2 regions of the Pseudomonas sp. EA_105y_Pfl2_R69 genome follow, and region 2 is predicted to be linked to the other one. Evidence: riboswitches for the same ligand, from Rfam matches in the RefSeq annotation. Region 2 holds a riboswitch; the other holds the start of a gene.
The links. Region 2 has a riboswitch for cobalamin ahead of cobO (cob(I)yrinic acid a,c-diamide adenosyltransferase). Riboswitches for the same ligand answer to the same signal wherever they lie in the genome.
Positions count from the first base shown of each region.

Region 1: linked by a shared signal. The riboswitch ahead of AACY13_RS09685 (TonB-dependent receptor domain-containing protein) and the one ahead of cobO (cob(I)yrinic acid a,c-diamide adenosyltransferase) in region 2 are both predicted to bind cobalamin.

Region 1 covers NZ_CAXAOO010000003.1:70,298-73,695, reverse strand. Annotated here, with positions in the region: gene dxs (1-deoxy-D-xylulose-5-phosphate synthase) at 1-1,631, shown strand, start outside; cobalamin riboswitch at 1,686-1,900, shown strand; gene AACY13_RS09685 (TonB-dependent receptor domain-containing protein) at 2,003-3,398, shown strand, end outside.
Region 2 covers NZ_CAXAOO010000009.1:162,033-165,430, forward strand. Annotated here, with positions in the region: gene AACY13_RS21185 (spermidine synthase) at 1-85, shown strand, start outside; gene AACY13_RS21190 (hypothetical protein) at 92-430, shown strand; gene AACY13_RS21195 (CbtA family protein) at 493-1,185, opposite strand; gene AACY13_RS21200 (CbtB domain-containing protein) at 1,196-1,381, opposite strand; cobalamin riboswitch at 1,498-1,720, opposite strand; cobalamin riboswitch at 1,782-1,999, shown strand; gene cobO (cob(I)yrinic acid a,c-diamide adenosyltransferase) at 2,173-2,781, shown strand; gene AACY13_RS21210 (ABC transporter substrate-binding protein) at 2,781-3,398, shown strand, end outside.

The sequences.
Region 1 (3,398 bases), on a different contig from region 2:
AGATTCTCACCGGCCGCCGCGAACAGATGGGCAGCCTGCGGCAGAAGGACGGCATCGCCGCCTTCCCGCGCCGCTCGGAAAGCGCGTACGACACCTTTGGCGTCGGCCACTCCAGCACCAGCATCAGCGCAGCGTTAGGCATGGCCATCGCCGCCAAGCTGCAGAACAGCAAGCGCAAGGCGGTAGCCGTGATCGGCGATGGTGCCTTGACCGCCGGCATGGCCTTCGAGGCCCTGAATCACGCCAGCGACGTCAACGCCAATATGCTGGTGATCCTCAACGACAACGACATGTCGATCTCGAAGAACGTTGGCGGCCTGTCCAACTACCTGGCCAAGATCCTCTCCAGCCGCACCTACGCCAGCATGCGCGAGGGCAGCAAGAAAATCCTCTCGCGCCTGCCAGGTGCCTGGGAGATTGCGCGCAAGACCGAGGAACACGCCAAGGGCATGCTGGTGCCCGGCACCCTGTTCGAGGAACTGGGCTGGAACTATATCGGCCCGATCGACGGCCACGACCTGCCGACCCTGCTCGCCACCCTGCGCAATATGCGTGACCTGGAGGGCCCGCAATTCCTCCATGTGGTGACCAAGAAGGGCAAGGGCTTCGCCCCGGCCGAGATCGACCCGATTGGCTATCACGCGATCACCAAGCTGGAGGCGATCAACGCGCCAGCAGCGCAACCCAAACAAGCCTCTGGGCCGAAATACTCCAGCGTATTCGGCCAGTGGCTATGCGATATGGCCGCGCAGGACCCGCGCCTGGTCGGCATTACCCCAGCGATGAAGGAAGGCTCGGACCTGGTGGCCTTTAGCGAGCGCTATCCCGAGCGCTATCTCGACGTCGCCATCGCCGAGCAGCACGCCGTGACCCTCGCCGCCGGCATGGCCTGCGACGGTGCCAAACCGGTGGTGGCGATCTATTCGACCTTTCTGCAGCGCGCCTATGACCAGCTGATTCACGACGTGGCCGTGCAGCACCTTGATGTGCTGTTCGCCATCGACCGTGCCGGCCTGGTCGGCGAAGACGGCCCGACCCACGCCGGTAGCTTCGACCTGTCCTACCTGCGCTGCATCCCCGGCATGCTGGTGATGACCCCGAGCGATGAAAACGAACTGCGCCGCATGCTCAGCACCGGCCACCTGTTCGACGGCCCGGCGGCGGTGCGCTACCCGCGCGGCAGCGGCCCTAACGCGACTATCGAACCGGGCCTGCAGCCACTGGAAATCGGCAAGGGCATCGTCCGCCGTCAGGGCCGCCAAGTGGCTCTGCTGGTGTTCGGCGTACAGCTGAGTGAGGCGCTTAAGGTCGGTGACAGTCTGGATGCGACGGTCGTGGATATGCGCTTTGTCAAACCCCTGGACGAGCCCCTGGTACGCCAGCTGGCCGCCAACCACGAATTGCTGGTCACGATCGAAGAGAACAGCATCATGGGCGGTGCCGGTAGTGCGGTCGGCGAGTTCCTCGCCCGCGAGAATATCCTCAAGCCGCTGCTGCAGCTGGGCCTGCCGGACTATTACGTCGAGCACGCCAAGCCGAGCCAGATGCTCGCCGAGTGCGGCCTGGACGCTACCGGCATCGACGCGGCAGTGCGCCAACGCCTGGCCGACCTGATAGGCGACAATCAGTAGCAAGCCAGCCGTCAGAGCGCATTGCTTTACCCTCCGCACCGGCTTAAGGTGCGCGACGTTTTATCTGTCCGAGGTCGCTGCCAAACCAGCAGCGTGAAAAGGGAAGCAGGTGCGCCGCTGTCGACTCGACAGCCGCAAGGCCTGCGCTGCCCCCGCAACGGTAACCGACAGCGCGCAAGCGCAGCCTTTCTCAAAGACCACTGGGTTCGCCTGGGAAGGTGAGAAAGGCAGTCGGCAGCCCGGAGACCTGCCTCGGCGTGAAGTGACTGGTGTTGCGGAGGGCATCACCGTCAAGCGCTGGCTAACGCCTCCCTGCCCGGTGCTTGTCCCTGCCCTCCTCGAAAGTTTTTCTGTCTTTTGAGGATTCTTCAATGAAATTGTCCCGTCTTGCCCTGGCTGTGGCGCTGCTGCCGCTGGCGGCCCATGCCGATCAGGCCAGCAGCCACGCCGACTCACTCGAGTTGCAACCCTTGATCGTAACCTCCGGGCGGCAAGCCGAATCGGTCCGGCAGGCGACGGCTGCAACCACGCTGTTTACCCGCAAGGACATCGAGCGCCTGCAAGTGCGCAGCGTGGCGGAGCTACTCGAGCGCGTCCCAGGCGTCAGCGTCAGCCGTACCGGCGGCGCGGGTAGCCAGACCGGCCTGTTTATGCGCGGCACCTCGACCGCACAAACCCTGGTACTGGTAGACGGCCAGCGTATTTCCGCCGCCTCCAGCGGCACCAGCAGCCTGGAATTTCTCAGCCCGGAGCAGATCGAGCGGGTAGAAGTGGTGCGTGGCGCACGCTCGGCGCTCTATGGCTCGGATGCCATCGGCGGGGTTGTGCAGATTTTCACCCGTCAAGGCAGCGGCGACGGACTCAAGCCCTACGTTCGCCTTGGCGTCGGCAGCAACCAGACCTTCGAGCGTAGCCTTGGCCTGTCCGGCGGCGACGGGCAAACCCGCTTCAACCTGGGTGCAGCACTCGATGAAACCCAGGGCATCGATGCCACACGCGACAATTTCGGTGCCAATGGCGATGACGATGCCTACCGCAATAAATCGCTGAGCCTGAACGTATCGCACCAATTCAATGACGACCTGAAGATAGGCTTCAGCGCCCTCGACCAGCGCGGCCAGTCCGAGTTCGAGGACATCTTCAGTACCTCGCTGCCCACCACCGACTTCCAGCTCAGCAGCCTGTCCAGCTATATCGACGCCAACCTCGGCGAAGCCTGGAACAGTCGCCTGGAAATCGGTCACAGCGAAGACAAGCGTGATACCGGCAACGATCAGCCACACGCCAGCGCCGACGCGTTCTACAGCTTCAACACCTACCGTGACTCGGTCAACTGGGTGAATACCCTGACCCTCAATGAGCGCCATCAGCTGCTGCTGGGTGCCGATTGGTATGAAGATCGAGTGACGGGTAGCGAGAACTTTACTGAGGACTCGCGCTGGAATCAGGCGGCATTTATTCAGCACCGCTACAGCGCCGAGCATTTCTCAACCGAACTGGGCCTGCGCCATGACAAGAACCAACAGTTCGGCAGTGAGAACAGCTGGAACGCCGCGCTGACGGTACCGTTCAACACTGCCAATGACCTGATCCTGTCCTACAGCGAAGGCTTCCGCGCACCGACCTTCAACGACCTGTACTACCCGGACTTCTGTTTCAGCGGCTTTTGCTTCCCTAGCGCCAATCCGGACCTCGAGCCGGAAACGTCCAAAAGCTACGAAGCCCAATGGCGCAGCCGCTACAGCGAAACCGGCGCACTGGAGCTAT
Region 2 (3,398 bases):
TTTCAAGGTCGAGGAAGTGCAGGTCTACGCCCACGGCAACAAAGGCACCCGGCATACCATCTGGATCGCCGAGAAGATCAAGTAAAGGTCCATGAGCGATCTGTTGCAGAGGTTTCTCGATTGTTGCCAAGCGGTGCTGCGCGGCGATGCGCAGGTGCTGGAACAACTGCGCGCCCAAGGCTTCAGCTGTGAGCCGGGCCATTGGACGTTCGGCCTGGCCGAACTGCACCGTTATTTGGATGCGGGGCAGGGCATGGCTTATCGGCTGTGGCTCAAGCAGTTGTACGCCAGCGATATCAACACGCGCCTGCGTGAACTGGGCGGCGAAATCGCCATAGTCGACAACCGCGGCAAGGTCGACGCAAGCCTGTATGGCCTGCGTCGGTTACCGTGCGCTGAACCCCGTAGCCCGGATGAAATCCGGCGGTGATGTGCGGGGCTTTACATCTTCCCGTATTGCATCCGTGCTACAGAAAGCGCTCACCGGCCTGTTCAGCTCGCCTGTTGCCCACGGCTGAACAGCCAGGCGCTGATCAGGCCGAGAGCGGCCCAGAACAGCGCATTGACCAGCAGCGAGGTAAAGATAAAGTGCTGGCTCAGGGCTGTCGGGACCAGGCTTTCATGCACTTCGGGCTGCGGTGCACCGACCAGGTAGGGCAGGGGCAGCAACAGCAGGCCGAGGACGCGCAGCCACCACTGCCCGCCGAACGCCAGCAGGGCCAGACCTGCGGCGGTGCTGGCGGCCGTGCCGACCCACCAGTATTGGCGCAACGTCAGCTCGGCTGCGGCGGTGCCCGGCAGTTCCGGCGGCAGGCCGATAGCCGGTGCCAGGCTGAAGGTGGCAAAACCTGCCAGGCCCCAGAGCAGTCCCTGCCAGGTACGGCCCGGCGCGCGCAGGCTGTAGAGGCCGGCGAGCATCAGGGCGAAGCCTACCGCCACCACCAGATTGCTCAGTCCGGTGAACAGGGTGCGCTGTGCGCCATCCTGGGGTGCCCAGGCGTCCGCGTCATGATGATGATCATGGGCCGCATTGGCGGCATGGCTGTGTTCGGCTACCGGCTCGGCGCTTTCATAGGTTTCCGCCTCGAGAATCAACGGTGTGACCCATAGGCTCTGCATCAGGGTCAGCAGTAGCGCGGCCAGCAGCCCCGCAAAACCTGCGGTTTGAGCGATTCGCTTGATCATTGTCGAATCCTCAGTGGCAGGGGAAAGCGGCGCTGTGGCGGGCGTCGTGGGCAGCGTTATGCAGGACTTCCATCGGCGCGAAGCCGGCGCAGAAGATCAGCGCGGCACCGAGCAGGCAGCTGCCGATGGCGAGGATCAGGCGTTGGGACAGGGGCAGGGCAAGCGCGGGGCTGGCGGACAGCGTGCTGGTGGACATGTTTGAACCTTCCTGGGAGTCGAAAAACGGCCACGCGAGGAAGGGAAGCAGCACAAAAGCGGGCGAGCGCGGACAGCGGAACGAACCCGATTTCGGCGCGCCCCGCCCACCGCGGGTTGCCAAACAGGTTTCAGGCCGGTCTCCGGGCTTGCGACGACTGTCGGTTGGACAGTGGAGGTCGGCCTTCCCATGTCCTAGGACACAGTGGCGATGACGACCTTGCGTACGCTTACCGTTGCGGGGGCAGCGCCGGACTCGCTCGACCTTGCGGATCGAACCCACCGGCTTCCCGTTTCACCTCGCGCCATGACGCGAGACACCTGAAACAGCCCGCTAGCTGACCATGATGCGCGAAGTCCGTCAACCGCGGCGAATTGCCGGAAGGTGCCGACTGCGCTACCCTGCCGGCCAACGAACAGGTGCCCCGTGCGCAATCGCGCTACGGGCTGAAACGGGAAGTCCGGTGACCTCTGGGAGTAATCCCTTGAGTATTCCGGCGCAGCCCCCGCTGCTGTAGAACCTGACGAAGCCGCCACACGCCACTGGGCCAACCGCCCGGGAAGGCGCGGACTTCGGATGAAGGTGAGCCAGAAGACCGGCCTGATCGAAACAAGGTGCGTACCCCGGGGTGTGGGTGGTTGCCGGTGCTGTTGCATGCCCGCGTTTCGGGCGGTCTTCCCTCAGTAGTCGTCATCAAGGGTTCGATGCCTGTGCATCGCGCCAGCTCCCCGCGGTTGCGCTCGATCCGTCGCCCTGCGCGATGGTTTTTATGCGGCTGCGGAGTGCGACCCATGATCGATGATGAGAAAAAACAGCGCCATGCCGAGCGCATGCAGCGCAAGAAAGCCGTGGTCGATGCCGGGATCGAAAGAGCCCAGGAAGAGCGCGGCATAGTCGTGCTGATCACCGGCAACGGCAAAGGCAAGACCACCTCGGCCTTCGGCACCCTGTATCGCGCCCTGGGCTATGGCCATCAGGTCGGCGTGGTGCAATTTATCAAGGGCACCCAGGCCTCCGGCGAGGTCACCTATCTGCGGCAGAACGCCGCGCAGGTCGCCTACCACGCCATGGCCACCGGTTTTACCTGGGACACGCAGAACTGGGACGCCGACAAGGCCGCCGCGGACGAGGCCTGGGTGCATGCCGCACGCATGCTCGCGGACCCCAGTCTGAACCTGGTGCTGCTCGATGAGCTGACCTACATGCTCAAGTACAACTACCTGGATGCGGACATGGTGATCGAGACGATCCGCGCCCGGCCGGCCGGCCAGAGCGTGATCGTCACCGGCCGTGCGGCCAAGCCCGAGCTGATCGAACTGGCCGATACGGTCAGCGAAATTCGCGACGTCAAACACGCCTACAACGCCGGCGTCAAAGCCCAGGCCGGCATCGATTTTTGATGCCCCGCGTGCGCGTCCTGCCGCTGCTGTTGCTGCTGTGTGCCCCGCTGGCCGGGGCCGGGGCCGCGGCCTTGCCGACCGTGGTCTCGACCAATCTCTGCGCCGATATGCTGGCGTTGAGCCTGGCCGCGCCCGCGCAGCTGCTCTCGGTGTCGCGCAAGAGCCAGGACCCGCGGATTTCCTCGATGGCCGAACAGGCCCGGGAGTTTCCAGCCAACGACGCCACGGCGGAAGAAATCATCGCCCTGCACCCGGATATCGTCCTCGCCTCGCGGCGCTGGCAGGCGCATAACCAGGCCGAATTGCTCAAGCGTCACGGCATCAAGACGCTGGTGGTGCCTTACCCGACCACCTGGCCGCAGATATTCGACAGCACCAATTGGGTCGCCGGGCAGATCGGCCGTGAGGCCGCCGGCAACGAACTGGTTGCCGATGTGCAGGCCCGCCTGGCGCGTTTGCAGCAGCGCCCGCGGCCGCTCAGCGCGCTTTATCTGCGCGCCAACGGCGGCAGCGCCGGGGCCAATACCTATGTCGATACGGTGTTCCAGGCGGTGGGCTTGCGCAATCACCTGGCCAGCCTCGGCCGTTCCGGCTGGAGCCGCTATGCCCTCGAAGAC